DNA from 4 places in the Bacillus nitratireducens genome. Region 4 is predicted to be linked to each of the others. Evidence: riboswitches for the same ligand, from Rfam matches in the RefSeq annotation. Region 4 holds a riboswitch; each other region holds the start of a gene.
The links. A riboswitch is a leader RNA that binds a small molecule or an ion and turns the genes downstream of it on or off. The one in region 4 is predicted to bind S-adenosylmethionine.

Region 1 (7,494 bases), on a different contig from region 4:
AAAGAGACCGAAAATTTAGCTGTTATTGGGACTATGTCTACAACAATTGCTCATGAAATTCGAAACCCATTAACAGCTTTAAAAGGATTTACACAAATTCAAAAGGAAAGAAATCTTGAAGATACGATGAGTTATGAGATTATGCTGCAAGAAATTGAGAGAATTAATGAGTTTGTTAGTGAATTGATGTTATTAGGAAAACCGAAACCAACAAATTATGAATGGTGTAATATACGGGAAATCCTTTTATATGTTGTACAGTTAATGGAAAGTTATGCGACTCAATATAAAGTGAAATTTCATTTGCAAGTAGATGGAAATTTACCCGTTATAAATGGTGATGATAAACAATTAAAACAAGTGTTATTAAACATTATCAAAAATGGAATAGAATCGATGCCAAAGGGTGGAGATATTCAGATTCGTGCATATAAAAAAGCTGGAGAGAATTTGTGTATTTCTATTGAAGATCAAGGTTTGGGGATAGAAAATGAGAAAATAGAAAAGATCGGAAAAGCTTTTTACACAACAAAGGAGAATGGTACAGGCCTTGGACTAATGATTACATATAAAATTATTGAAGAACATCAAGGGAGTATCGCGATTCAAAGTAGTATGGGCGTAGGAACGAAAGTGGAAATTTATTTACCAACAGTGTAGTACATTAGACGAAATTATTTTTCAGAAAAGTGTTCTTGTTGTGTAAATATAAACATTTTATAAAATGTTTCAAGAAGGGTTTTTTTTATAAAACACTTCGTTTATAATGGAGGAAAATATCGACATAGAGCTTTTAGCTCGTGTAACGGTTTGGTAGTGTTATGAAAAGAAAAGAAGGGGTGCACGCGCATCCTTTTTTCTATGCAGATATGATGAAAGGGGTGGTATGATGGAATTAACATTAAATTCAACTGTATGTTTACACACAATTCAATTTCGAAAAGAGCAAAAGAATTATATTGTAAAAGATACGATTACAGGAGAGACATATGAAATGCCGCCACTTTGGATTGATGCACTAGCAATGATGCGTGACGGCTTTTTATTGGGAGAAATAGAGGAGAAATTAAAAGAAGAGTATCCGGCCGAAGACGTAAATATGGTAGCATTTACGAGGCAATTGTTAGAGCTAGAACTTGTCGAAATGGTGGATGGAGAAGAGATAGCTTGTACAAAGAAGAGAGATAAAGATTATTTAGCTTGGTTACGCCCAAGAGTGGAACAATTCTTTTTAAACTTAAATAAAAAATATAAAAGCAAAGGTCAAAAATGATCTTTGCTTTTTTTGTAGGCCGTGTTTAAAAAATAACAGCGAATGCTCTTGCGAAAGCACCGTCACTATCTTTAATTTTTAAAGGTGCTGCCGAGAAAAAGAAACGTTTCGCTTTAATAGCATCTAGATTTGTTAAGTTTTCAATTAAGTAAATGTTATTCCCTAGTAATATGTGATGAACCGGCGATGTTTCTGTCGTTACCTCATCAGGAGAAATAAAATCTAAACCAACTGATTTTACTTTTAATTGAACCAGTTCTTCAGCTAATTCTTCGGAAAGATAAAACGCTTCTTTCTCATAAGCGGCTGTATTCCACTTATTAGATAGATTGGAATGGAAAATGACAATATCATCTTCTTTTATATCGGTATTATGCAATACTTCCTTAGGTAACTTTCTCTCTTGAATATGAGTTACATCGATAAGAACGGCCTCACCTACAAATTGCTTTAGGGGTAATTGATCGATAGTGGTTGCACCTGAAATGAAATGCGCAGGGGCATCGCAATGTGTACCTACATGAACGACAGAATGAAAATCTGTAACTTGATAGCCCGTCTCTTCAACGTTTGTAATTGCTTCTAGTTGGATTTTTGGTGTTCCAGGAAATTGAGACATATTGTTTTCAAATGTTTGTGATAGGTCGATTACTTTCATTTTGAATACCTCCAATATATGTTTTAAAATATAAAAAACTCATCTTTCATAATCAAGAAAGATGAGCTTTGCACACAATGGTTAAGTTTTATCTTGCAAAATGCATTGCATTTTGCAGGAATTAGCACCTATTCAGTTTGTATAAACTGAGGTTGCTGGGCTTCAAAGGGCCGGTCCCTCTGCCTCTCTTGATAAAGAAATATTTAGTTTTAATATTTTGATTTTTTAATATTTAAATTGTAATTCATTTCCTTTTTTAGTGCAATACAAAATAGGTATTCACCCAAATAAAGTTGCTCGCATATTGTAGCTTATGTAAATAGAATGCTGCGAAGGAGTGAGTGCAGTGACAGGTAATGTATTGAATTATTATGCCGGTGGAAATACAGCTAGAGGATTTCATAATTTATACGAAGAGAATTTAAAAGGGCTAGACAGGTTGTTTATTTTAAAGGGTGGTCCAGGAACTGGGAAATCTTCTTTAATAAAGGCAATAGGTCGTGAATGGGCTGAAAAAGGATATGATATTGAACTTTTGCATTGTTCTTCTGATAATAAGTCAGTTGATGGAGTGATTATCCCAAAATTAAAAGTAGGAATTGTTGATGGAACATCACCGCATGTTATTGAGCCCAAAATGCCAGGGGTTGTGGAAGAGTATATTAATTTAGGAGTTGCTTGGGACTCAGATAAATTAAGAAAGCAGAAGTTAGAAATTGAACGATTTGTATCAGAAGCGAGCAAGGCTTTCCAATCTGCTTACGGATGTTTTAAAGAGGCATTAGTTATACACGATGAGTGGGAGAAAATATATATTAATAATATTGATTTTAACAAAGCAAATGAACTAACAGATCAGTTGATTCAGAAATTATTTACAGATAAAAAGGGGAAACAATCGATTGTGAAACATCGGTTTTTAGGAGCTGCTACACCGAAAGGAGCAGTTGATTTCGTTCCTAATTTAACAGAAGGATTACCACATCGTTATTTTATAAAAGGACGCCCTGGCTCAGGAAAATCAACAATGCTCAAAAAGTTAGCGCAGGCAGCAGAAGAAAAAGGGTTTGAAGTTGAAGTATATCATTGCGGATTTGATCCAAATAGTCTTGATATGGTTATTGTAAGAGAATTAGGATTTGCAATTTTTGATAGTACCGCACCACATGAATATTTTCCGAGTCGCGTGGGTGATGAGATTATAGATATGTATGCTCTTATTGTTACACCGGGGACGGATGAAAAATATGCTAAAGAAATTCGTGACGTTTCCATTCGATATAAGGCAAAAATGAATGAGGCGATGTCTTTCTTGGCAAAAGCGAAATCAGTTCGTGATAAATTAGAACGAATTTATATTGCTGCTATGGATTTTTCAAAAGTGGATGCATATAAAGAGGAAATTCAAAAAGAGTTTGAACGAATTACCGCTACTGTAATTGAAAAGAGAAAGTAGGCTTTATTGAACTGTCAGAAAATTTCTGGCAGTTATTTTAGTATGTAGTAAAATTAGTAATATATTTGTCGAATTTCCAAGGAAATAATCAAAAAATGGGGATGGTATGAAATGAGAGGGAGAATTGAATTAGAGCTAGAAAGAATTGAACAAGAGAATGATGTGAAAATTTTATTTGCAGTGGAATCAGGGAGTCGTGCTTGGGGATTTCCATCGAAAGATAGTGATTATGATGTTAGGTTTGTTTATATACATCCAGTAGAATGGTATTTATCAATTCATGATAAACGAGATGTAATTGAATATCCGATTAGTGATGATTTAGATATAAGTGGCTGGGATATTAAAAAGGCTTTGCAGCTATTCGCAAAGTCAAATCCAGCTTTACTTGAGTGGATTCGATCACCAATTTTTTATTCGAAAAACTCTAATTTTCCAGAGCAACTTCAACAAATGAGTGAAAAGAATTTCGATCCAAAAGCAACGATATATCATTACTTACATATGGCGTCGAAAAATTATCGTGAATTTTTGCAAGGTGAGAATGTAAAGTTGAAAAAGTACTTTTATGTATTACGTCCTATTTTAGCTTGTAAATGGTTAGAAGAGAAAGGGACATTGCCCCCAGTAGAATTTGACCGGTTAATTACGGAACTATCAGTAGAGCGTAGTGTATTGAATGAAATTGAAAAGCTACTAATAAAGAAAAGGGCGGGTACTGAATTAGATATTGGATTGAAAATTAATGTGTTGAATCAATTTTTAGAGGAACAAATTAATTATTATCAACAATATGTGAAAGGAATTAAAAAGGGATTGGGGATCGATATTGAGAGTTTGAATACACTATTTCGAGATATGCTGTTTGAAGTATATGAAAAAGAGCACAAGTGAGTTTGTGCTCTTTTTTATTTTGTAGGAGTAAAGAAAAACGATATAGCTGCGATAAGACCCGCAAATGAGGATAAATGAAAAATTCCATGCCAAGTTATATTGCATTGTCTATTCGTTATCAACTCGTTTTAATGGTTGATCTGCAGGACCTTCAATAACGTCGCCCTCAATTGAAAAACGAGAACCATGGCAAGGGCAATCCCACGTACAATCACCGTTATTCCATTCAACTTCACAGCCAAGGTGCGTACAAGTGGTGTCGACGATATGTAATTTTCCTTCTGTATCTTTATAAGCACCTGCTCGTTTACCGTTGACATGTACAACAGAGCCCTCGCCAACTTCAAGATCTTCTGGTTTACGTAATGCGGTTTCAATTTTCCCTTCAATTAAATGTTTAGCAACATCAATGTTCTGAGAGAGAAATGTTTTTATATCTGGGTTTGCATGAAAGCGTGATGGTGCAAACAGCTCTTTATATGGGCTGTGAATTTTTAGAATGGAGTCCTTCAGTAAATGAGCTGCAGCAGTTCCTGTTGTCATGCCCCATTTGCGATATCCAGTTGCAACAAATATATTTGGATTCCTTTCGTTAATATGTCCGATATAAGGGAGCTTGTCTAGAGTAATTAAATCTTGCGCTGACCATCTATAGGGAACTTCATCTACTCCAAAAGTTGCTTCAGCAAAAGAATAGAGTGCTTCATAATGAAGCATCGTATTTATTCCCTGTCCCGTTTTATGGCTCTCTCCGCCAATTAATATCAACTTTTCTCCATTGCTTGTCATATAACGTAAGGAGCGTTTTGGATCATCGATGCTTAAATACATGCCGCCCGGATAATCCGTTTTTGCTTTTATTGCGAGAGCATAGGAGCGTTCTGCATACATCCGCGTAAAGAAAAAGCTATTAGCATCATAAAAGGGAAAATGTGAACAAGAGACAATATATTTACAAGTGATGCGATGGTCACCCTTTGTAATTACTTGTGGATAATCTCCTTTTTCCACATCAATAGCTGTTGTTTGTTCATAAACCTTTCCGCCCATCTCCACAAACTTTTCTAAAAGTGTTTTTAAATAAAGAAGGGGGTGGAATTGCGCTTGATTTTTCATCACAAGTGCAGATTGTACGGGAATAGGAATTGGCAGGGATTGAACATATTCACAAGGAATATTTAATTTTTGATAGGCTTCATATTCTTTCGTTAAATTTCGCAGGCCATTATCGGTAGTTGTATATAAATACGAATCTTCATTTGTGAAATTACAGTCGATTTTATATGTTTGCACAGTGTCACTTATGAATTGTAGAGCATGATTATTTGATTCATAGTAAAGCTTTGCCTTTTCAACACCGAAATGATTTATTAATTCGTCGTAAATAAGATCATGTTGTGCTGTTACTTTTGCGGTTGTATGCCCAGTTGTTCCATTTAAAACAGAGCCGGAATCAATTAAAACGACTCTCATTCCTTCTTTAGCGAGTAAATAGGCGGTGGTAATGCCTGTAATGCCAGCGCCGATAACAGCAACTTCTGTCTTTATATTTTCGGATAGATGAGGAAAAGTAGGCAATTGAGTAGATTCAATCCAATAGGATGATGGTAACTGCGGAAATGTGTCATCTGTCATTTTGGAAACCTCCTGAATTAGAACAATTTTCCTTTTAATATTTCCATATTATATGGAATTCATGTATGTTGTTTTCGTAGCATTCTATTCTTATTAAACGAAAGATAAAATTATTTTAATATAATTATTTTATTAGGGGCAGTATGAAGAAGTAGGATTTATATAAAGCTCAATTCAAATGATTCGATTTGTTGATTATATAGAGAGTTCTTGAATAGGATAGAGTCTATGGTGTGTAAGTGGATGTGTATATATAGCGGATAAAGCCTTATGAAATCTATGTTTTTTCTTTAGTGAAATAAAGTATAATTATAAAAATATAACCAACTTTTATTACTAGGTCATAAAAGTTGTTGACAATATAGAAATTCTATTGTTATGATTCATCATGTGGAAAGGTTGATAGAGAGTAAAAAGAGAAATGTTTTTCATTGATAATAAAAGCGAAAAATAAGTGACGATAGAGTGAGTATATTTTCCTTATAATAGATGCTTTTTGGATCACCTAGTAAAATCAATCTGGAAGCAAGAATTAATATATGCAAGTTGCGCAGGGCGCGGCATAAGAAAGGGGCAAAAGGATGAAGGAGCTTCATACGTTTGGGTGGTATGCAGCACGTGTATCACCACATTTGCCGAAAAAAGCATTTAAACCAGTTCCTACTCGTTTATTTGGTGGACTGGCTTATTTGCTTGTGGCATTGGCGGGGTTAATATCGATTGGTGTATTTGAATTGAATGTGTGGGCGAATCTAGGAATTGCGATTGTTCTCGGATTATGTTTTGCTTCACTTGGGTTTTTAGGACATGAAATTTTACATGGAACTGTTGTAAGAAAGGCATGGCTTCGTGATTTCTTAGGCGCGATTGCATTTATGCCATTATCAACAGGCCCTAAACTTTGGAGAAAGTGGCATAATGCAACGCATCATGTTCATACGCAGCATGAAGAGAATGATCCAGATGCATGGCCGACACTTGAGAAGCTAAAAAAGAGTAAGTTTCTGAGTTGGGTATATCGTATGCCTCTTCATGTACGTTCATTCTTTAGTTTTCTGTCATTAACAATTCAATTTACATTGCATTCGACTCGAATGTTCTTTCATTTTATAAAAGAATTTAAGTCATCCAATCAAAAATCTGTATGGCTTCAACTTCTTTTGCCTTGGACAGTTTGGATTAGTTTATTGTTTATTATGGGACCTGGAAAATGGTTATTTGCATATGTGATTCCGTTGTTAATTGCTAACTTCATTGTAATGGCATATATCGCAACAAATCACCGCTTAAATCCAATTGTTCCAGTAAATGATCCGTTAGCAAACTGTTTATCAGTAACAGTGCCGCGCTGGGTAGACGTTTTACATTTCAATTTCTCATATCATACGGAACATCATCTGTTTCCTGCTATGAGCTCTAAATACTATCCGTTAGTAAAAGATAAAATTAAAGAAATGTGGCCGGAACGCTATCATGAGATGCCAATGACCAAAGCTTTGGCAGCGCTATGGAATACACCACGTGTGTATTATCAAGGAAGTGAATTAGTTGATCCGCATAGGGAGCATTTCTATGGTT
Region 2 (7,494 bases), on a different contig from region 4:
GGTTCCAAAAGAGCCATTGCAGTCATTGATGCTCTTTTAAATAAATAGTTCGGACAATATAAAAGCATAGAGGCTCTACCTGTATGCTTTTATATTATTATCCAGCAAATTGTACAGCAGTATTTGCATGTAAAAAAGCAGTATCAAAAACAGGAACAGAAAGGTCATTTTTGGAAATAAGCAATGGTATTTCAGTACAGCCTAGTAATATTCCTTCCGCACCATTTTGAATTAATGAATTGGTAATTTGTATTAGTTTTTCTTTTGATGTTTCTGAAATAATTCCTCTACTTAATTCATTTAATATGACGTGATGGATAAAAGTTCTTTCTTCGTCATTTGGGATAATTGTCTCAATTTTATATTTTGCTAGTCGTGATGTATAAAAATCTTGTTCCATCGTTTGTTTCGTTCCTAATAATCCGATCCGTTTTATATTCTGTTCTACCATTTCTTTAGCACTTACATCACCGATATGAAGAAGTGGGATTGATATTGCTTGTTCTACTTCCTCAGCAAATAGATGTACAGTATTAGAACACATTAGTAAACATTCAGCTCCTGAGTTTTCTACCTTTTTTGCTACCGTGACTAATTCATTTTTCACTTCTTCATATTGATGGTTTTGCAATAATGTAGTTACCTCCCCAAAGTCCATGCTATATAAAACAAGCTTCGCATTTTGATTATATTTAGAGAGAGTAAGTGTATTAATATGTTTATAGTACAATGATGTTGATTCCCAACTTAGTCCGCCAATTAAGCCAATTACTTTCATCATGCATTCCTCCCGTAACAATTTTGAATTCATTATTTCACAATTCCGATAAGAATACAATGATTTAAATGAACTATTTATCGAAAAATAAAAATAGTAAGAAAAGTATTGAAATTATTTGTTGTTAGTGCCATAATACAGATTACAAATACATACTTATCCAGAGAGGTAGAGGGAACGGCCCTATGAAACCTCAGCAACCCCTATGTAATTACATAGGAAGGTGCTAATTCCGCAGAGGACACTATGTGTTTTTTGAAAGATAAGGGGATTCTTGTACGTGAAAGAAAATGACCTCTTATTTAAGAGGTCATTTTTTGTTGTATAGAAAGGAAGTGTCGATGCATAATTCATTTTCAAAATAAATATAGAGTATTAAAAGTTGAATAATACGAGAGGGGAATTGTAATGAACAAATTAACGACAAAGCTAGTAGTAGCTATTGGAATTGGAGCAGCTTTATACGGGGTATTAGGGCTTTGGGGATTTTCTATCGCACCGAATACATTTATTAAACCCGCATTGGCTATTTTAACCGTTTTTGGAGCATTATTTGGCCCAGTAGCAGGACTTTTAATAGGACTCATCGGTCATTCCGTTACAGATACGATCGCTGGTTGGGGTATTTGGTGGGGATGGGTTATTAGTTCAGGTATTATTGGTTTTGCAATGGGACTCATACAAAAAAGAGTTGGTTTTAGTGTAAAACATGGAACGTATAATAACCGTGATATTTCTTATTTTGCAATTACAGGGTTAATCGGTATTGTCATTGCTATTATATTTGCTGGGGCATTCGATATTATTGTGATGGGAGAACCGTTTGACAAAATAGTTATACAAGTACTAGGCGCAACAATTGCAGACGTTATCGTATTTTTAGTTCTTGGCTTACCAATCACGATCGGCTTAGCGAAATCAAATAAGAAACATACACATTTAAAAATTGAAAAGTAGGGATGAATACATGCAACCAATTATTTCTTTTGAACAATTTACCTTTCAATATAGGCATGCCACGCAGCCTACTTTAAAAAATATTACATTTCAAATATATCCTGGGGAAAAGGTACTTATCGCTGGACGAAGTGGTTCAGGTAAGTCAACATTAGCTCATTGTATAAATGGACTAATCCCATTTTCTTACGAAGGGATAAGTACCGGTAACATTTTAATAGCTGGAAAGGATCCGAGAAAAGGTAGTGTTTTTGAACAGAGTAAACACGTAGGGACAATATTACAAGATCAAGATTCACAATTTATAGGCCTTACTGTCGAAGAGGATGTAGCATTTGCATTAGAAAACGATTGTGTAAATCAAATAGAAATGAGAAAGATTGTTACGGATTCTTTAAAAAAGGTAAGCATGCAGGACTTTCATACACAAAGTCCGCATGAATTATCAGGAGGTCAAAAACAGACAGTCTCTCTTGCAGGTCTGCTAACGACAAATGCAGGTATATTATTATTTGATGAACCGTTAGCTAATTTGGATCCTGCATGTAGTTTGAATACAATAGAACTCATTAAAGATATAAATGAGAAATATAATAAAACAATTGTAATTATTGAACATCGAATAGAAGAAATTTTAAACCTTGATTTAGATAAAATTATTTTAATAGATGAGGGAGAAGTTATTGCCATTGGTTCACCAGATAGTATTTTAAATTCTAATATATTACCAAATATCGGACTAAGAGAACCTATTTATATAGAGGCGCTAAAGAAATTAAATTTTGACAGTAACAATGTTAGGGCATTTCCAATTAAAAATCTTCGTAATGAAGACGTTCATAGCCTATTAAAGAACTGGATGCAGAAGCAAGATTCATCAAAAAACAAATATATTAAAAAAGCCTTATGCAAGATAGAAAATTTATCTTATACGTACAATAACAAACATACAGCCTTAGAAGATATCAACCTTTCAATAGGAGAGGGAGAAATAATAGCGTTATTGGGTCATAATGGAGCAGGGAAATCGACATTAGCTCATACTCTTATAGGAATAAATAAAACAAAGAATGGGAGAATAACATTTGATGGAGAAAATATAAATTCTTGGTCTATTCGTAAACGCGGGGAAATTATTTCTTACGTTATGCAAAACCCAAATCAAATGATTACACAGCCTACTGTTTTAGAAGAGGTTTCATACTCATTAAAATTAAAAAAGGTTTCTAAAGATAAGATTGAGACAAGAGTCGAAAAACCTTTAAGAATTTGTGGATTATATCCATTTCGTAACTGGCCAATTCAGGCATTAAGCTATGGACAAAAAAAGAGGCTTACTATTGCATCTGTACTTATAACAAACCCAAAACTTATTGTATTAGATGAGCCGACGGCTGGACAAGATTATTACCATTACAAACAGTTTATGTCGTTTATTAGAAAACTGGCTGAAAGGGGCATATCCTTTATTATTATCACACACGATATGAATCTTGCTTTAGAATATGCAGATCGAGCGGTAGTTCTGCATGAAGGGAAAATTATTGCGGACAATACTGTATCTGCTGTTTTAGGGGATCAACGAGTGTTACAAAGAGCTAATCTACGGGAGATTTCATTAATAAAACTAGCTAAATTAAGTGGAATTTCAACTCCAGAAACATTTGTAAAACTTTACATTGAGGCTAATAGGAGGGAGGAATATGCATAATACGTATTTTTATCGTATGGATGGTGCAATTAAATTATCTTTATTTATATTTTGTATGACACTTACTTTTTTATTTTTTGATTTTCGTATATTGCTAATTTTATTTATTATTGGATGTAGCGGCCTCTTAATTGCAAAAATTCAATTGCGTAAAATTATAGTTATTTTCAGCGTTATATTTACATTTAGTTTATTAAATTCCGTTATGATTCTTTTCATTACGCCCACCCATGGATCGGAATTAACGGGATCGTATACCTCTTTTTTTTATATAGGTTATGCAACAATTACATATGAAACTTTATTTTATGCAGCTACACTTTCATTGAAATATTTTACGTTATTACCATTTACACTTCTTTTTATTTATACAACTCATCCAAGTGAATTTGTGAGCAGCTTAAATAAATTTGCTGTTCCTTATAAAATTACATATGCAATAAATATTGCACTACGTTATATACCAAGCATTCAATCTGAATATATAATCATTAGACACGCACAGGAAGCAAGAGGCGTACCTTTTGAAAAAGGAGAAGCGAGCTTGTGGATTCGTATGAAAAACCGTGTTTTAATTTTTTGGCCACTTATTATTCATTCATTAGAAAGGATTGATACTGTTTCAAATGCAATGGATTTAAGAGGTTTTGGAAAAAAGGATAAACGAACGTGGTACTATGCAAAGAACGCACAAAAGGAGGATTACATCACACTTTTTGTTGGTATTATCATTTTGGTTATTGCAGTTTACTTAAAGCTGAATGTATTCCAAAGTTTCTGGTACCCATTTTAAAGCGCTCTCAATAGAGTGCTTTTACTAATTTTTATGAAGACATGCTCAAAAAAAGGAGATACACATACTGTATAATACGAACCAGTTAAAATGATCAACTACCTATTAGTTTTCAAACCAAAAGGAGGAGAAAATATGAGTTTCGGTGGTTCTTGTGGTTTTGGTGGAGGTTTCGCTTTATTAGTTGTGTTATTTATTTTATTAATTATTGTTGGATGTAGCTGTTGGAGCTAAGGGTACTAATTTCTAATTAGTCTCTTCTAAATGTAAACTAAAAAAACATAGTAGATACGTTTTGTATCGAAATAAATGAAAAAGGAGCTTAATAGCTCCTTTTTCATTTATTATACGAAATCTCCTCATTATTGCATTTAGGTAAAGTGATAGTTAAGGTAGTTCCTTTATTGATAACACTTTGGATTTTCAATGTGCCTCGCATCGTTTCGATAATTTTTACAGCAACCATTGTTCCTAAACCAGTACCTTTCGTTTTTGTACTAAAATATGGTTCGCCAAATCGATTAATTTGCTCTTGCGACATTCCAATTCCACTATCTTCAATCCGTATTATGACCTTATTATTACTAACAGTTGCAGAAATAATTAGGTTACCGCCACTTGGCATTGCTTCTATACTGTTTTTTATTAAATTTAAAAAACATTGATGGAAGTTCTGTGTATTACCAATAATTATTCCTTCAGAGAACTCTTGTGTAATATTAATATTATTCATATTACATAAAGGCAATATCATTTTTATAACTCGATGTAACTCGTGCTCCACTGAAATACAGTCTAGTTTTTCTGAAGCGGGTTTGGCAAAAGTTAAGTAATCATCAATAATTGCCTGTGCACGATTTAATTCTTCAAGTATATGTTCAATATACTCATCTCTGGATTGTTGGGTTATATTGGGTGTTTTTAAAAGTTGTGTAAATCCTTTTACAACCGTCAAGGGGTTCCGTACTTCATGTGAAATACTTGCAGCGAGTTGACTGACAATCTCCATTTTTTCAACTTTTATTAATTTTGATCGCATGCATATTGCATCTTTTAAAACTTCATTAAAATAAATCATAAATAATATTAAAATAGTTGGTAATAGAATGAAATAAATAATGTACAAATTATTCACTTCAAAATCCGATAGAGTTAACACAATTACTGTTGTAAACACTGCAAGGAAAAAAGTTAAAAACATGGATGAAGCTACTTTCATTTTTCTATTGTATGTATTAAATTTTGATGATGCGAATGCTGTAATTATTAACATCGTTCCATACACAAGGATTGTTAACAAGCTAAAACCATAAAACATAAAACGTGTTATTAACAAAATCATGAGTAATGCAATACCGACAGGAAATCCACCATAAAGTGTACCAATTAAAAAGGGGATTTGTCTTAAATCGTGAATACAATTTTCATCCATATAGATGGGGTATCGCATACATAAAATTAGTGGGATGCTCGTACAAAGAATGATAAGCAGTTTCTTATATTTCTTCCTAAAGTATCCACTATCATAAATAAAATAAAAAACAAATATACTACTTAAAATATATAGAAGATTATTTAAAACATTTTGATTAATGTAAACAAAGTTCATAATACATGCCCCGTTATCCTGAATTTCAATCCCATATGTATTATACATTAAAAAAGTACAAGTTTTATATACACATTTTATAATGTATGTAGTTTTTATAGCTTTTCAGCGTTATATACTTTTAACCATACATTATTAAACTCTTCCATTGACGCATAGCGCTCACTACGATTTTCATTTATAGCACGGTATGCGACTTCATATAGGCCTTCACTAGCTTCCCATTTCATAAAGGAACGATCTTGCCCGCCACCTAATAGTGCGAAAGCCATAGCCCCCATATTAAATACATTCGTTTTCCCGTCTATTATAGCATTAAGTTGAAACTCTTCAGGTGACATAAAACGAGATGATCCCCACATTCGCCCCATCTTATTTACATATGGTTTGTTACTGTATAAATCAATATCACAAATTTTTGTTTCATTAGTTTTAAAGTTGTACAAAATACTCCCGTCATAAAAATCAATAGCTACATAGTTTTTTTGTTCAACGTAAGCATGGAAATTAAAAATAGAATTTAATGAAATTAGCCTATTTTTAACGGATAATTTCTTATATTTATAAAATGGTGAGTTAGGATCATTATATTTTGCTGGGGGTGGGAAACTCCAGTGCGGGTGAAGACATTCACCGTCAAACCAATCAAAAATTAAAACATATCCATGTTGTACAGGGTAGTGATCGATTAAATTTATAAGAGAAACGTGTTTTAATTCATTGTATATAGTAACTGAGCTTTTTAATCTTTTTATAGCTTCATTTGTAGAAGCATTATATGCGAGTGTTTGTGCTCCTGCATATTTAATAAAGTTCTTTTTCCCATTCTTTTCAACACCAAAACTTATATTACCGGAATCTTGTTGGTCAAAAACCGCAAATACTGTACCTAGTTTTGTAAGCCAATCAAAATTATGATGTTTTTTTAGTTGGAATGTTATAGTATCTAACTGAATTTCAACTGGAATATCTTTCATAATTCACCTCAAATTTAATATAATTAAGTTGTCCATTACAGTATTCGACATATTTTGTGAAATCCCTATGTTTATAAACTTAAATTTTATAGATATAATAATGTGCAGTTATAAGGAGGAAAGAATATGGATGGAAAAATCATAATTAAACCGTACCAACAATATTGGCATACAGAGTTTTTAAATGAAAAAAATAAAATTGTGCCGTTACTCCATGAAGAAATTATTGCTATTGAACATATAGGAAGCACAGCCGTAGAAGGGTTAGGGGCTAAACCTCTTATTGATATGATGATCGGCGTAACAAATTTACAAATTACCGAAAATTGGAGGGAAGACCTAGAAGAAATTGGCTATGAATATGTTCCTAAAAAAACACCTAATTGGCGTTTTTTTAGAAAAGGGAAATGGAGAGCTGGTACCCACCATTTACATGTTTATATTTATAATAGTGAAGAATGGAAGAACAACCTTTTATTTCGAGACTTTCTAAAAAACCATGATTGGGCACGTGAAGAATATAGAGTGTTAAAAGAGATGCTTGCTGCTTCATATCCTTTTGATCGTGTTTCATATACAAATGCAAAAGCACCGTTTATTTGCAACATATTAGAATTGGCCAAAAAGGATATAAACAAAATATAAGTAATTTGCAGATTCTCATTTTAT
Region 3 (7,494 bases), on a different contig from region 4:
TATATACTGCGCTTCAAGCAGGATTTCCAGCATCGCGCATTCATTTTCACGGCAATAATAAAACAGAAGAAGAGATCGTGATGGCTCTTCAGGCGAATATTGGTTGTTTTGTCGTAGATAATTTCTTGGAATTAGAAATTTTGCATGATTTAGCAGTGCAACATGGAAAGTTTGTGAACATATTAATCCGTGTAACGCCAGGAGTAGAGGCACATACACACGAATATATAACAACAGGTCAAGAGGATTCGAAATTTGGATTTGGTGTTTCAAATGGTCAAGCGATGCAAGCAATTGAGCTAGCTTTGCAAAAATCAAATTATAATGTGCTAGGAATTCACTCGCACATCGGATCACAAATATTCGAAACGGCTGGTTTTGTTCGAGCAATTGAAGTACTACGTCAATTTTTAGAAGAAGTGAGAGAGCGAACAAACTATGTAGTGAAAGTATTGAATGTAGGCGGAGGTTTCGGTATACGTTATACGGAGTCTGATACACCGTTAACACTTGAAACGTATGTGGAGGCTGTAACAAGTACGATAAGAGAGCAGTTTACAGTATGTGAATACCCGCTTCCAGAAATATGGATTGAACCAGGCCGTAGTATCGTAGGTGATGCTGGAACAACAATTTATACAGTCGGATCGGTGAAAGAGATTCCTGGTATTCGGAAGTATGTTTCAGTCGATGGTGGGATGACAGATAATTTAAGACCAGCTCTATATGGAGCCCGTTATGAGGCGATGTTGGCGAATCGAGGGAATGATGAAAATGAAGAACTCGTTTCGATTGCTGGGAAATGCTGTGAAAGTGGAGATATGCTGATTTGGGATATTAACTTACCGCAAGTTGCTTCTTCTGATTTACTAGCAATTTCTTGTACGGGGGCATATGGGTACTCGATGGCGAATAATTATAATCGTATTCGTAGACCAGCTGTCGTCTTTGCAAAAGGCGGGACGTCACAAATTGTCGTAGAACGTGAAACATATGAAAATATCATTGGGAACGATCGCATACGTATTAAAGAGCTGGTGTGAATGAGAAAGAAGGAGTTGTCTAGTAAAGGCAACTCCTTTTAAAAAAATAAAAATAATTAAATATATCGGAAAACTAGGATTGAAAAAAATCAGAATTGTGATAAAATACAAATACAAAGCTTATCAAGAGAAGCTGAGGGAACTGGCCCTACGAAGCTCGGCAACCTGCTTATAGAAAGCAAGGTGCTAAATCCAGCAAAATGGAGTCCATTTTGAAAGATAAGGTAAAATATATTACCGAACAGTCTTTTCGAAATGGGAAAGATTTTTTTTATGAATAAAAAGGGGGGCTGTTCGCGTGAGTGTACGGGAACATTTTGATGAAGTATCTGAGAAAATTCAAGCGATGCTTGCTGATATGAAATATGGCTCAATTACAATTGTTGTGCAAGATGGAAAAGTGATTCAATTAGAAAAAAGTGAAAAAGTACGTTTAAAGTAAAAAGCGCTGACTAGAAAAACTAGAGGCGGTTTTAATCTATTTTTAATAGGTTAAAGCCGTCTTTTTGCTTTTACAGGGGGAAAAAATATGTTGACGTACGAAACGTGGAAAGAAAATAGTGTTTCATTTTCTGAAGAAGATGAAACGAAAGGCGCTCTGTCAGTATTAAGTTGGGCTTATAAAGAGTATAAGGATGAGATTGTATACGCATGTAGCTTTGGAGTAGAAGGTATGGTATTACTGCACCTTATAAACCAAGTAAATCCATCTGCTAAAGTTGTATTTTTGGATACAAATGTTCATTTTCAAGAAACGTATGAATTAATTCAAAAAGTGCGAGAACGATTTCCTTCATTAAATATTATGGAAAAACAGCCGGAACTTACACTTGATGAACAAGCGAAGTTGCATGGTGAGAAGTTATGGGAAAGTAATCCGAATCTTTGCTGTAAGATTAGAAAAATTTTACCGTTAGAAAAATCATTAGCAGCGGAAAAAGCGTGGATATCGGGCTTAAGAAGGGAACAATCAGAAACGCGTAAGCATACAAAGTTTATAAATCAAGATCATCGTTTTCAATCTATTAAAGTTTGTCCACTCATTCATTGGACGTGGAAAGAAGTTTGGCGATATGTATACAAATATAACTTGCCGTATAATCAATTGCATGATGTTGGATATCCAAGTATTGGGTGTGAGAAATGTACATTACCTGTAGGAGATGGTGGTGACTCAAGAGATGGAAGATGGTCGGGGAAAATGAAGACAGAGTGTGGCCTTCATTTTCAATAAGATAGATTTTGAAATAAAGCTAAGAAGGGATATAAAAAGATGAGTACAACAAATGAATTAGTAAACCGTATTGATGAAACATATGACATATCGAACATTGTAAAAGAAATTGAGCTAGACAAAATTGCGCTTAGTGATTTAGAACTTCTGGCGACAGGAGGATATAGTCCACTTACAGGATTTTTAGGAAAGCAAGATTATGATTCAGTCGTAGAAAAGCTTCGTTTAGCAAATGGTAGCGTGTGGAGTATACCGATTACATTACCTGTAACAGAAGAAGTAGCAAAAAGTCTGAAAGCCGGAGAGGAAGTAAAACTTGTTAACGATGGAAATGTATATGGTGTCATTCAAATAGAAGATATTTTTGTACCTGATAAAGAAAAAGAGGCGTTACTTGTATATAAAACGACGGATGAGGCCCATCCAGGAGTGAAGAAATTATATGAACGACCAAATGTTTACGTTGGAGGAGCTATTATTCTTACAAAACGTTTTGGGAATAATCCATTTCCTTCTTATCATTTAGATCCAATTGAAACGAGAGGAGAATTTAAAAAACGTGGTTGGAAAACAGTAGTCGGATTTCAAACGAGAAACCCAGTACATCGTGCCCATGAGTATATTCAAAAGTCTGCTCTTGAAATTGTAGACGGTCTCTTTTTAAATCCACTCGTTGGAGAAACAAAGTCAGATGATATTCCTGCTGATGTAAGGATGGAAAGCTATGAAGCACTGCTTCAAAACTATTATCCGAAAAACCGTGTCTTTTTAGGCGTATTTCCTGCAGCAATGCGTTACGCAGGACCAAGGGAAGCGATATTTCATGCACTAGTAAGAAAGAACTTTGGTTGTACCCACTTTATTGTAGGGCGCGATCATGCAGGAGTAGGAGATTATTATGGGACTTATGAAGCACAAGAAATTTTTACGAACTTTACAGTAGAAGAGTTAGGAATTACGCCGCTATTTTTTGAACATAGTTTTTACTGTACGAAATGTGAAGCGATGGCTTCAACGAAAACGTGTCCGCATGGAAAAGAAGACCGTGTCATCTTATCAGGTACGAAAGTACGAGAAATGTTAAGGAATGGTGAGATTCCGCCAAGTACATTTAGTCGTAAAGAAGTAGTGGAAGTGCTAATTAAAGGTCTGAAAAAAGAAGTAGTAACAGAATAGGGAGAGAATGAGATGGATACGAATATTACTTGGCATACAGCTTCTGTTTCAAAAGATGAGAGAAGAGTGAAGAATGGGCATCACAGTTTTGTAGTTTGGTTTACTGGTTTATCTGCTTCGGGTAAATCTACAGTAGCGAATGCGGTTGCTCGTAAACTGTTTGAAAAGAATATCGGAAATTATGTGCTAGATGGGGATAATATTCGCCAAGGTTTAAATAAAGATTTAGGTTTTTCTGAAAGTGATCGTATGGAAAATATAAGACGTATTGGTGAAGTGGCGAAGCTATTTGTTGATCAAGGAACTGTTGTCCTTACAGCGTTTATTTCACCATTTCGAGTAGACCGAAAACAAGTTAGAGACCTTTTGATAGCGGATGAGTTTATAGAAGTGTTTGTAAAATGTCCAATTGAAGAGTGTGAGAAACGCGATCCGAAAGGACTTTATAAAAAGGCAAGAAAAGGTGATATTAAAGAGTTTACAGGTATCGATTCACCGTATGAGGAACCAAAACAAGCAGAATTAATTGTAGAAACGCACAAGTATTCTATTGAAGAATGTGCAGAACAAATTGTGAAGTACTTACAAGAGCGTAGTTTCATATAGGGGGATAAAAGATGAGTTATGAAAAAGTGTGGGCTAATAATGAAAAATTAAATCAAACAGAGAAAAGGAAATTAGAGAAAGACGGATTAGAAATCTTTAATGATATTCCTTACTATGCGGAGAATGGATTTGAATCTATTCCGAAAGAAGAGTGGGACGCTTTTAAATGGGCGGGATTGTATTTGCAAAGACCAAAAGAAGCGGGCTATTTTATGATGCGTGTCAACATTCCTTCTGGAATTATTACAAATGCGCAGGCAGAGGTGCTGGCTTCCATTGCTAAAGATTATGGGCGTGATGTGTTAGATATTACGACAAGACAGGCGATTCAGTTTCATTGGTTAGAAATTGGGCAAATTCCGGATATTTTTAAGAGGCTAGCTAGAGTTGGTTTATCTTCAGCGGGGGCATGCGGTGATATTACGCGTAATATTACGGGAAATCCACTTGCTGGAATTGATGGAAATGAACTATTTGATACAACATCGATTGTTAAAGAAATATACGATTACTTCCAACATAATGAAGAGTTTTCTAATCTACCACGTAAATTCAAAATGTCTATTAGTTCTAACATTTATAATTCAGCAAATGCAGAGATTAACTGTGTGGCGTTTACACCTGCTACGAAAGAAATAAATGGTGAGAAAAAGGTTGGGTTTCATATAAAAATAGGCGGAGGATTATCAGCTCGTCCATACTTAGCGGAAGAATTAGATGTATTCGTTTTACCAGAAGAAGTGAAGGGGATAGCAATTGCAATTGCTACTATATTCCGTGATTTTGGATATCGTGAAAAGCGTCATTTAGCACGTTTGAAATTTCTTGTTGCTGACTGGGGTGCGGAGAAATTTAAAGAGAAACTAATAGAGTATACAGGAACATTGCAAAGTAAAGGGGAAAGTGCACTCAAAGGATGGAATGCAGGATACTTTTATGGCGTCCAAGATCAAAAACAAGAAGGGTTAAAATATGTCGGTTTTAATGTGCCGGTAGGGCGTTTACATGCAGAAGAAATGTTTGAGATTGCTAGAATTGCAAAGCAATATGGAAACGGGCAAATTCGTACTTGTAACTCACAAAACTTCATTATTCCGAATGTTCCGCCAGAAAATGTTGCAGGATTATTAAGTGAACCGTTGTTTGAAGCAATTTCAGCAAATCCGAAATCGTTTATCGGTCATGCGGTTTCATGTACTGGTATTGAGTATTGCAATCTTGCGTTAGTAGAAACGAAAGAAAGATTACGTAAAATCGCAGAGTACTTAGATACACAAATCGCACTCGATGTTCCAGTTCGAATTCATATGGTAGGATGCCCGAACTCATGTGGTCAACGTCAAATTGCTGATATTGGTTTGCAAGGGATAAAACTGAAAACGAAGGAAAAGGGAATCGTTGAGGCGTTTGAAATATATGTAGGCGGAACGCTATTAGACGGAGGAGCATATAACGAAAAGTTAAAAGGGAAAATAGATGGAGAAGATTTGCCTGATGTTCTCGTATCATTTTTGAATTATTTCCAAAAGAATAAACTACTAGCCGAAACGTTTTATGATTTCGTCGGACGTGTTGGAGTGGAAGAATTACAAATTGTACTAAATCGTGTATTAGAAGAAGTAATAGCGTCTTAGGAGGGCAATATGGACTTATATCGATTTGAAGCTGTATTAGTAAACAGTATTGTTCCAATTGTTGTCGTTGCTCAGAGTGAAGAACAGGCATTTAAGCTTGCGGAAATTGAGCTTGAAAAACATTTTTTACCGTTACCAGAAGTGAAAGAGATTTCTTTGTTTGAAAAAAAGAAGATTCGAAAAGGAGCGGCATTTGTTATTCATGAGTAGAGAACATGTAATACGAAATAATAGTAACTTCCATTCGTGATGAAGAGTGGAAGTTTCATTTTATAGTAGAAATGAGGAGAGATGATGGGGAAGGTTTATATCGTTGGGGCGGGTCCTGGTGATCCGGATTTAATTACTGTTAAAGGGTTGAGATGCATCGAGAAGGCGGATGTTATTTTGTACGATCGTCTCGTAAATAAAGAATTGCTTTCTTATGCAAAGCCTGAAGCGGATTTAATTTATTGCGGGAAACTCCCAAATTATCACACGATGAAGCAAGAGACAATTAACACATTTCTTATTAAATATGCGAAAAAAGGAAAAGTTGTAACGAGACTTAAGGGCGGAGATCCATTTGTATTTGGAAGAGGTGGAGAAGAAGCTGAAGCGTTAGCGAAGCAAAGTATCCCATTTGAAATTATTCCTGGTATTTCAGCTGGGATAGCTGCTCCTGCTTACGCTGGAATTCCAGTAACGCACCGCGATGCAAGTGCAAGTTTTGCTATTGTGACAGGGCATCGGAAAGAAGGTGCTGAAGAGGAAGTGAAGTGGGAAAGTTTAGCGAAAGGTGTGGATACATTAGCGGTCTATATGGGGGTTAGTAATTTACCTTATATATGTGAACAACTTATAAAACATGGAAAAGATCTAAGTACACCTGCCGCTATCATTGAGTGGGGGACGACATCTATGCAGCGTACTGTTACAGGGACGTTAGGAACAATTATAGATGTTGCTAAAAAAGAAAAAATTCAAAATCCAAGTATGATTATTATTGGAGAAGTTGTCCGTTTTCGAGAAAAGATACATTGGTTTGAGAAACAAGCGGAAAATGCATATCCAGTAAGTGGAGTATTGTAAAATGAAGGCTGTTTTGTATATATGTCATGGAAGTCGTTTGAAAGCAGCAAAAGAAGAAGCGGTTGCATTTATTACGTCATGTATGAACCGTGTAGAGGCAAATATTCAAGAAGTTTGTTTTTTAGAGCTAGCGAGTCCTTCTATTGAAGAAGGATTTCGTACATGTGTGAAGCGTGGTGCTACAGAGATTGTCGCTATTCCTGTTTTTTTATTAGCGGCAGGACATGTAAAGAAAGATATTCCGCTTGAATTACGAAAGTTAAACGAGGAATATCCGGGTATCAAAATAGTGTATGGTAATCCATTTGGTGTATCAGAAGTGCTTGTAAAAGCGGTATATAACGGAAGTGGCATTAAAGACTATGAAGAAGAAGTAACACTTTTGCTCGTTGCAAGAGGAAGCAGTGATCCGGAAACTTTACAAGACATGAAGTGGATCTCTTCTTTATTTCAAAAAGAAGAGAACATTAAAGAGGTGGAAATTTGTTATTTAGCAGCTGCGGAGCCAAAGTTTGAGGAGAAATTGAGGGAAGTTGTAGAACGAAAAGAAAAGAGCGTTGTTGTACTACCTTATTTATTGTTTACAGGCTTACTTATGAAACATGTTGAGAAAGAAGTGCGTCAATATGAGTTGGAAGAGATAAAAATAAGTCCATATTTAGGGAAGAATGAAGCGTTTCGAGAGATGTTAATTCAGAAAACAGAGGGAATATTGGAGGGAGAACAATAT
Region 4 (7,494 bases):
ACATTTAAATCAGCCTGTACAATTTGCAAATGTTGTTTAGCGAGTGAGACTAACTTTGACTTTGAAAATAGTACTTTATTTTGCATTGCTAAATGATCGATTAGTACATTTTCTAATACAGATAATCCAGGAATAAGTCCGTGATCCACTTCTTGTGTCACGAAAGAAATACCATGCTTTTTTGCATCGCGTGGTGAAGTAAAGGAAATAGACTGATTATCAATTTTTATATTTCCAGAAATTGGTTGAATTTCACCAGTTGCTATTTTTATTAAAGTACTTTTTCCTGCACCATTCATTCCTAGTAAAGCGTGAACTTTTCCTTTTTGTATGTTAATAGAAACATTTTCTAGTACAGGGGTAGAGATGTGATAAGAATGTGTAATGTTTTGAAGAGAGAATGTCATCATTTTTTCTCCTTCTCTAATTTTTTCATCCAAGGTGAATATGCATCTTTCGAGTCTCCCCAACCGTTTATATGTTTTGATAATTGATCCATCTTTATATTTTCTTGTGGCAAACTATTTTTCTTTACTAAATAAGGTTCTAGTGAATAAATATCTGGCGTTTGTTCACCAGCGATTTTCTTGTATAAGAAACGCACTTGAACTTTACCGACTTCAGCTGGATCGGTTGCAGCCGTAGCAGTCCAAGGTGAATTTTCTTTTTGCATGAGTTGTAAATCTTCATTACTTAAGTCAATGCTGTATACTTTTATATCTGTACGACCAGCTTGTTCGAGTGCTTTGACGGCCCCCTTAGCAAACTCATCCCACGAAGCGAAAATAGCTTGTAAATCACCTTTTTTCGGATATTTTTTTAGTAAAGCTTCTACTTGTGTTTGCGTATCAAGTGGTGTGTTATTACTAGCGGTACCAAAGCGTGCAACTTCTTTTATATTTGGATAACGTTTATAAAAAGCATCAATGATAATATTGCGACGTTCCATTGGGGCAAATCCGCCAACCCATACGACGGCGATATTCCCTTGTCCATTCAGATCTTCCGCTAACGTTTTTAATGATTTCCATGCAAGACTATAATCATCTTGATCAATAATCGTTACACCCGGTAAGCGTAGATCGTTATCAAATGCAACTACAGGAATATTCGTTTGTAATGCTTTTTCTACTCCGGGTTTTAGTGCTTCAGAGCGACCGTGATCAATTAAAATACCATCAACTTTTGAATTAATAGCAGTATCTAGATTTGCTGCCATTTTTGCTAAATCATTATCAGAATTGTAGACTTGCACACTGCCGCCGAATAGCTCGACTTGTTTTTTGACACCCTCAATATATTGAGAGGAAAAAGTTCCGATGGACATTTGCATAATTAATGCGATTTTTAATGGCTTTTTTACTTGGCTTGGAATTTCTGTTTGTAAATGATTTGCTGCTGTAGTAGTTTCTTTCTTCACCGTTTGTTGCTTTTGTGAAGAGATAGCATCTTGTTCATTTGTGCAAGCTGTTAATGCGAGTAAGAGAATAATGAGTACGGTGGAACATAATTTTTTCATAAAAAAATCCCTCCTAAATTAAGAAAAGAGAGGAGGGAGTGAAAATAAAAACGTCTTTTCATATAGAAAAGACGTCTTATCATATTACTCTTATCTTTCAACACAATGTGTTGTAAGAATTAGCACCGTGCCCATAAATGGGTCGGTTGCCGGGCTTCGTAGGGCTCATCCCTCCACCTGCTCTTGATAAGACATCGAATATTTAACTATTTCGAATTATTCCATAAGTGTATGCTGTTGTCAAATGTTTTTTTGTAAATAAAAAATCCCTCTTTATGAGGGATTTTAATGTGGTAAGAAAACTAATTGATAAGCGAACAAGATTCCGAATAAATACACAAGTGGGTGAACAGCACGGAATTGTCCTTTTGCCATTTTCATAAGTGGGTATGAAATAAATCCAAGTGCAATACCTGTTGAAATACTTGATGTAAGTGGCATGCTTAAGATTACTAAAAATGCTGGGAATGCTTCATCGAACGTATCCCAATCGATGTGGCGAACTGAACCCATCATAAGACTACCAACGATAATTAATGATGGTGCTGTAATAGCTGAAACGCCAGAAACAGCGCTCACTAACGGTCCGAAGAATGCTGCTAATGCAAACAGAACAGCTACTGTAACAGTTGTTAAACCAGTACGGCCACCAGCTGCAACACCAGCAGAAGATTCAATGTAAGCTGTTGATGGTGTTGTTCCGAACATAGCTCCAATTGTTGCTGAGAATGAGTCAGATAGAAGAGCTCGTCCTGCTTTTGGAAGCTTTCCGTCTTTTATAAATCCACCTTGTTGTGCTACACCAAGTAATGTTCCTGTTGTATCAAATAATGTAACAAGGAAGAATGAGAACACAACGCCGTATAATCCGTAGTTAATTACATCAGATACAGCAGTAATTGGGTTTGAAACGATAATGCCTTCTGGTAATCCAGGCATTGACGTAACGCCATTTGAGAACGTTAATTGCCCTGTGAAATAAGCGATAATACCAGTTAGTAACATTCCGATAAATAGTGCCCCGTTTATATTTAAAGACATAAGGATAATTGTAATTCCAAGACCAGCTAATGCTAGTAGAACTGGAGCAGAGTGAAGATCGCCAAGTCCAACTAAGTTTGCATCATTTTTAGTAACAATGCCTGTTAATCGCAAACCGATAAAAGCAATAAAAAGACCAATACCAGCAGTAAGTGCATGTTTTAAGTTTTCAGGAATTACTTCCATTAATTTCGTACGGAAAGATGTGAATGATAACAAAATTAAAATCATACCTGCTACGAATACAGCAGAGAATGCAATTGCGAAAGTCATGCCTTCATGAGCTTTTACAACAGAGTAAGAGAAGTAAGCATTTAATCCCATACCTGGTGCAATTGCGATTGGTAAGTTTGTAAAGATTGCCATAAATAATGTTCCGACAACAGCGGCGATAATAGTAGCTGTAAATGCTTGTTCAAATGGAACGCCTGCATCCCCAAGGATAACAGGGTTTACGACAATGATATATGCCATTGTTAAAAAGGTAATAATACCTGCCATAATTTCAGTTTTAATAGAAGTTTTATGTTTTGAAAGGTTAAACATATAAACATCCTTTCTTTTTACGAATAATTTTCACAACAGTTATATATAATATTCGTTTTTTGACTTTTTTGCAATAGTTTTGCATAAAAACTTTAGAACAATCCATATTTTATGTCTTAAATTTGAATATTAGCCGTAAAAACGAGTGGGAATTGTGGTTTTCTCATGTGTAAGTAGTTTTTAATATTGTGCACATGATAAGGGGAAAGGAGTTGAAGAAAGTTATGCCGCAGCAAAAAAACTTTTTAACAATGCCAGCACAACATCAAAATAAACAGCCTGGTATTGAATCGTTAATGAGTCCTCTTCCAAAGTTTGAAGATCCAAATTATAAAGGAAGCGAAAAATTAAAAGGAAAGAATATATTAATTACAGGGGGAGATAGCGGGATTGGACGAGCTGTGTCCATCGCCTTTGCAAAAGAGGGAGCAAATATTGCGATTGCTTATTTAGATGAGGATGAAGATGCAAATGAGACGAAAAAACTTGTTGAAAAAGAAGGCGTGAATTGTGTATTACTGCCAGGGGATTTGAGTTGTGAACAACATTGTAAAGATATTGTGGAAGAGACCGTCCGGCAGTTGGGCAGTTTAAATGTTCTTGTGAATAACGTCGCACAGCAATATCCGCAGCAAGGACTAGAGTATATTACAGCGGAACAGCTAGAAACGACATTCCGTATTAATATTTTCTCTTATTTTCATGTTGCAAAAGCAGCGCTATCCCATTTAAAGCAGGGGGATGTAATTATAAATACAGCATCTATCGTTGCGTATGAAGGAAATGAAACGTTGATTGATTATTCTGCAACGAAAGGAGCAATTGTCGCGTTTACAAGGTCGCTATCTCAATCATTAGTACAAAAAGGGATTCGTGTAAATGGTGTTGCACCAGGTCCAATTTGGACACCGCTTATTCCATCAAGTTTTGATGAGAAAAAAGTATCACAGTTCGGGAGCAATGTTCCTATGCAAAGACCTGGTCAGCCGTATGAATTAGCGCCTGCGTATGTATATTTGGCGTCTAATGATTCGGCATATGTAACAGGGCAGATGATACATGTAAATGGGGGCGTTATTGTAAATGGATAGTTTTCATTTATAAGAGCAAAGTAAAGCTAATTGCATTTATTATGATACTAGTGCTAGGGAGGATTTAGATGAAGAAAGTATTGTTTATCGTAATCCTATTTTTCTGCCTACCAGCTAGCGCTTTTGCTAATACAGATCATTTAATTTTAGTGAACCTTACGACGAATCAGTTGTCTTTCTTTGAAGAAGGAAACTATACGAAAACGTTTCCGATAACAACTGGAAGAGATCGTACACCTACGCCTGAAGGTAATTTTTGTATTATTACTAAATATAAAAATAAAGAATACCATCGAAAAAAAATACCTGGGGGTGCACCGAATAATCCTCTCGGCACGAGGTGGCTTGGGCTAGATAAAAATGAATATGCGATTCATGGGACTAATCGGGAATGGACGATTGGAAGTAGAGAATCAAATGGTTGTATTCGCATGCATGATAGGGATATACAGTGGTTATATGACCGAGTCCAATTACAAACAAAAGTAATCATTTCTCGTTTTTATACGAGCCCTGAATATGAAGCGAATAAGCTTGGTTATCGTGTTGTGAGTTGGAATGGTCGTAAAGTAGAAGAAGAACAAATTGGAACACTTACGCTAGTAGACCGTGTAAATATATATTGGCAAGAACCAAATGGACAATTGACGAAAGTAAAAACGGTATTGCCAAATGAAAAATATGCAGTGTACTCCAAACGAAAAGATGGGATATATTATATAGGAAGAAATTTGTATATTGTTGATGAAACGGGAGAAAAAATTCGTTATGAGCAACTACCTTATTCGATCTTAAGTAATATATATAAAAGAAAATATGATGCTCCGTAATAGCTACCGTGTATAGGCGGTAGCTTATTTGTGATGAAGTGAAACTTAATGGGGGAATTGCTCTTCTTTGCTGATTATAAATTTATACTAACTGGGATTCATGTAAATAGCGGGATAAAAAAATTGAAACAGCAACTATTATGTTTTGCTGAATATAATACAGTACAGATTGGGGGGCGGTCACATTATGAAAAGTGAATTTGCATTTAAAATTTTCTTAATCACGACTTGTTTATTTATCGTGTATTTATATGCGTTACTCGTCTTCTCCTTTTATGTTCCATATATTGATTTAATATTGTTCGTCGGATTTATTTGGGCGTTTGTTAAAGCGAGGGAAGGGGAGAAGAGTGTATATCGACGCATCACTTTATGCGGGACGGTCCTTCTTGTTATTTTGTACTTTTTTATGATGCATGATTTTTGGAGAGGAATGTAAAAAAGCATACGACTAATCGTATGCTTTTACGTTTAATATTTTGGTTTAAATGTATGGCAACAAGTTTCTACACTCGTTGTTACAGAACTTTCAAGCGTCTCGTTTGTTAAAGTAGCGCTTGTAAACGAATCATTTGTATTCTGACCAGCCTCTTGTGCATCCGGTTGAACAACGATTGCACTTGCTTGACAAAAGTTACCTTGTCCCCAAAATGAGCAATTGGAAACAGAGCATTTTACTTCAGGCATAAAACCCCCTCCTTATACATTAGTGTGGGATTTTACGTCCATTTCATGTATAGAAGGAGTTTCCTTTTCTCGTTATTTTTTCGTTTGCTCAAGCCATTCTTTTAATTTGTCTTCCGGTTGTTCACCACTAATACGGCTTACTTCTTTGCCATCTTTAAAGTGAATGATTGTTGGAGTTCCTTTAATTTTATATTCATCCCAAGGAGCATCTAGTTTTTCAATGTCCATAACTTTCATATCAACGTTCAAGTCTTTAGCCATTGGTACTACGATAGGAGATAGCTTTTGACAATGAACGCAAGATGTTTGATAAAAGTATACTGTTTCTTCTTTTTTCTCTTTTAAATTCTTTTGGAGATCTGAAAGAGAGATTTTATTTGTATAGTAGTCAGGGCCATTTGTCTTACTATCAGTAGCATTATCAATTTTTTGGCTAGTAGCGCTTTTTTCTTCCATTTGTGTTACAGCGAAAATGGCTGCGAACAAGGCGATAATAATACCACCAAATATAAGCATTTTTTTCATTTTTTCATCTCCTTATTTGTTTCTTATTACAATAAAACTACAAACAGCGATTGTAATAAAGCCGATAAGTGCTAAAAACGGGATTGTAATAAAACCAAACCAGTTTATGAATTCTCCGGTGCAGGGCACACGGCCGCAAGCTGCCCCAGCAGCTGAAAATGCTGCGACTTTTTGAATTGCATAGTGATATAAAGAAATACAAGCACCAATACTTGCAATTGGTAAGGAATAACTTGCAATGCGATAATCTTTTTTTACTACAGCAATGCCGAGCCATAAAACGAATGGATACATAAAGATACGTTGATACCAACAAAGTACACAAGGCTCAAATTTCATGATTTCGGAAAAGTATAGGCTACCAAGTGTCGCAATAAAAGAAGCTCCCCATGCAGCAAATAAAGCATACTCTTGCTTTTTTTCTCGTCCCATATTTTATACCTCACTTATAATAGTTACATACTAAATTATAGTATGAAGTGGTAGGGAAAAGAAAGAAAAAATATGTTTATCAATAAAAGTTTTATAAGGAGAAACTTTTATTGATATAAACATTTTAAAAAAGCGCTATTCTCATAAAGAGAATAGCGCTATATTTTACATTTGAATTTGCTCTACTTCTTCTACATGTGACTTTTGGGATGCATGGTCAATGTATTGAAATAGGAGCTGCAATTGTTTATCAACTTCTGGTAGTTCTTTACTGTATTGATAAGCGTGTAAAAAATGTTCAATACGCTTAGAAAATAATTGATCGTTTGTTTGAACCATGAGAACGAGTAATTTATCCCAATTACAGCAATACGTGTAATAGAGAGCTTTATCGTAGTCGTTATATGTTTGCACTGTGTACCCTCCTTACCGAGGAGTTATATATAGTGTGTGACAAGCGAGGAGAAATACACTTGAAAGAATTTGTTAAGAAAAAAAGTGAATGAAAAGAAAAAAACGAGGGATTTCCTCGTTTTTATGCTTTTGGCATTGGCGTAGGTGTTGGCTTGCCATAGCCTTCTTTGTATTTATCGTCAATATAGTTACGAATTTCAAGAGTTGATTTTCCTTTTTGTTTCATCGCAGCAGATTCAACTGCGATTTCTAGGCAATTGACGCAAGTTGTTGCGTGGGAATCCCAAACAACTTCACCATTCTTTTTAATTTCGCGAATAAAGCAGTTTTTATTATTTTTATGTCCTACACTCTCACCGCAACCGCAGTAACATGGAATCCAATCTAATAGCTCTGCATTTTGTCCAGC

Region 1: linked by a shared signal. The riboswitch ahead of Q3V31_RS23750 (cyclase family protein) and the one ahead of Q3V31_RS23165 (sugar ABC transporter substrate-binding protein) in region 4 are both predicted to bind S-adenosylmethionine.
Region 2: linked by a shared signal. The riboswitch ahead of Q3V31_RS17630 (ECF-type riboflavin transporter substrate-binding protein) and the one ahead of Q3V31_RS23165 (sugar ABC transporter substrate-binding protein) in region 4 are both predicted to bind S-adenosylmethionine.
Region 3: linked by a shared signal. The riboswitch ahead of Q3V31_RS04170 (YezD family protein) and the one ahead of Q3V31_RS23165 (sugar ABC transporter substrate-binding protein) in region 4 are both predicted to bind S-adenosylmethionine.

Annotation. Positions count from the first base shown of each region.
Region 1 covers NZ_JAUMJO010000007.1:78,217-85,710, forward strand. The annotation lists gene Q3V31_RS23740 (ATP-binding protein) at 1-660, shown strand, start outside; gene Q3V31_RS23745 (hypothetical protein) at 890-1,273, shown strand; gene Q3V31_RS23750 (cyclase family protein) at 1,299-1,931, opposite strand; SAM riboswitch class I at 2,017-2,129, opposite strand; gene Q3V31_RS23755 (PRK06851 family protein) at 2,278-3,387, shown strand; gene Q3V31_RS23760 (nucleotidyltransferase domain-containing protein) at 3,499-4,281, shown strand; gene Q3V31_RS23765 (FAD-dependent oxidoreductase) at 4,390-5,916, opposite strand; gene desB (Delta(10) desaturase DesB) at 6,498-7,494, shown strand, end outside.
Region 2 covers NZ_JAUMJO010000004.1:395,484-402,977, forward strand. The annotation lists gene Q3V31_RS17620 (macrolide family glycosyltransferase) at 1-48, shown strand, start outside; gene Q3V31_RS17625 (aspartate/glutamate racemase family protein) at 98-781, opposite strand; SAM riboswitch class I at 932-1,047, shown strand; gene Q3V31_RS17630 (ECF-type riboflavin transporter substrate-binding protein) at 1,187-1,735, shown strand; gene Q3V31_RS17635 (ABC transporter ATP-binding protein) at 1,746-3,446, shown strand; gene Q3V31_RS17640 (energy-coupling factor transporter transmembrane component T family protein) at 3,439-4,239, shown strand; gene Q3V31_RS17645 (YjcZ family sporulation protein) at 4,375-4,473, shown strand; gene Q3V31_RS17650 (sensor histidine kinase) at 4,577-5,896, opposite strand; gene Q3V31_RS17655 (protein kinase) at 5,944-6,825, opposite strand; gene Q3V31_RS17660 (GrpB family protein) at 6,952-7,470, shown strand.
Region 3 covers NZ_JAUMJO010000001.1:787,142-794,635, reverse strand. The annotation lists gene lysA (diaminopimelate decarboxylase) at 1-1,043, shown strand, start outside; SAM riboswitch class I at 1,161-1,269, shown strand; gene Q3V31_RS04170 (YezD family protein) at 1,342-1,485, shown strand; gene Q3V31_RS04165 (phosphoadenylyl-sulfate reductase) at 1,573-2,277, shown strand; gene sat (sulfate adenylyltransferase) at 2,317-3,453, shown strand; gene cysC (adenylyl-sulfate kinase) at 3,466-4,059, shown strand; gene Q3V31_RS04150 (nitrite/sulfite reductase) at 4,071-5,693, shown strand; gene Q3V31_RS04145 (DUF3906 family protein) at 5,703-5,903, shown strand; gene cobA (uroporphyrinogen-III C-methyltransferase) at 5,988-6,764, shown strand; gene Q3V31_RS04135 (sirohydrochlorin chelatase) at 6,766-7,494, shown strand, end outside; gene Q3V31_RS04130 (NAD(P)-binding protein) at 7,493-7,494, shown strand, end outside.
Region 4 covers NZ_JAUMJO010000006.1:234,753-242,246, reverse strand. The annotation lists gene Q3V31_RS23170 (sugar ABC transporter ATP-binding protein) at 1-410, opposite strand, end outside; gene Q3V31_RS23165 (sugar ABC transporter substrate-binding protein) at 407-1,519, opposite strand; SAM riboswitch class I at 1,607-1,712, opposite strand; gene Q3V31_RS23160 (NCS2 family permease) at 1,805-3,106, opposite strand; gene Q3V31_RS23155 (SDR family oxidoreductase) at 3,331-4,197, shown strand; gene Q3V31_RS23150 (L,D-transpeptidase) at 4,266-5,027, shown strand; gene Q3V31_RS23145 (hypothetical protein) at 5,215-5,466, shown strand; gene Q3V31_RS23140 (DUF1540 domain-containing protein) at 5,499-5,714, opposite strand; gene Q3V31_RS23135 (thioredoxin family protein) at 5,787-6,239, opposite strand; gene Q3V31_RS23130 (disulfide formation protein C) at 6,252-6,671, opposite strand; gene Q3V31_RS23125 (YhdB family protein) at 6,837-7,085, opposite strand; gene Q3V31_RS23120 (PCYCGC domain-containing protein) at 7,207-7,494, opposite strand, start outside.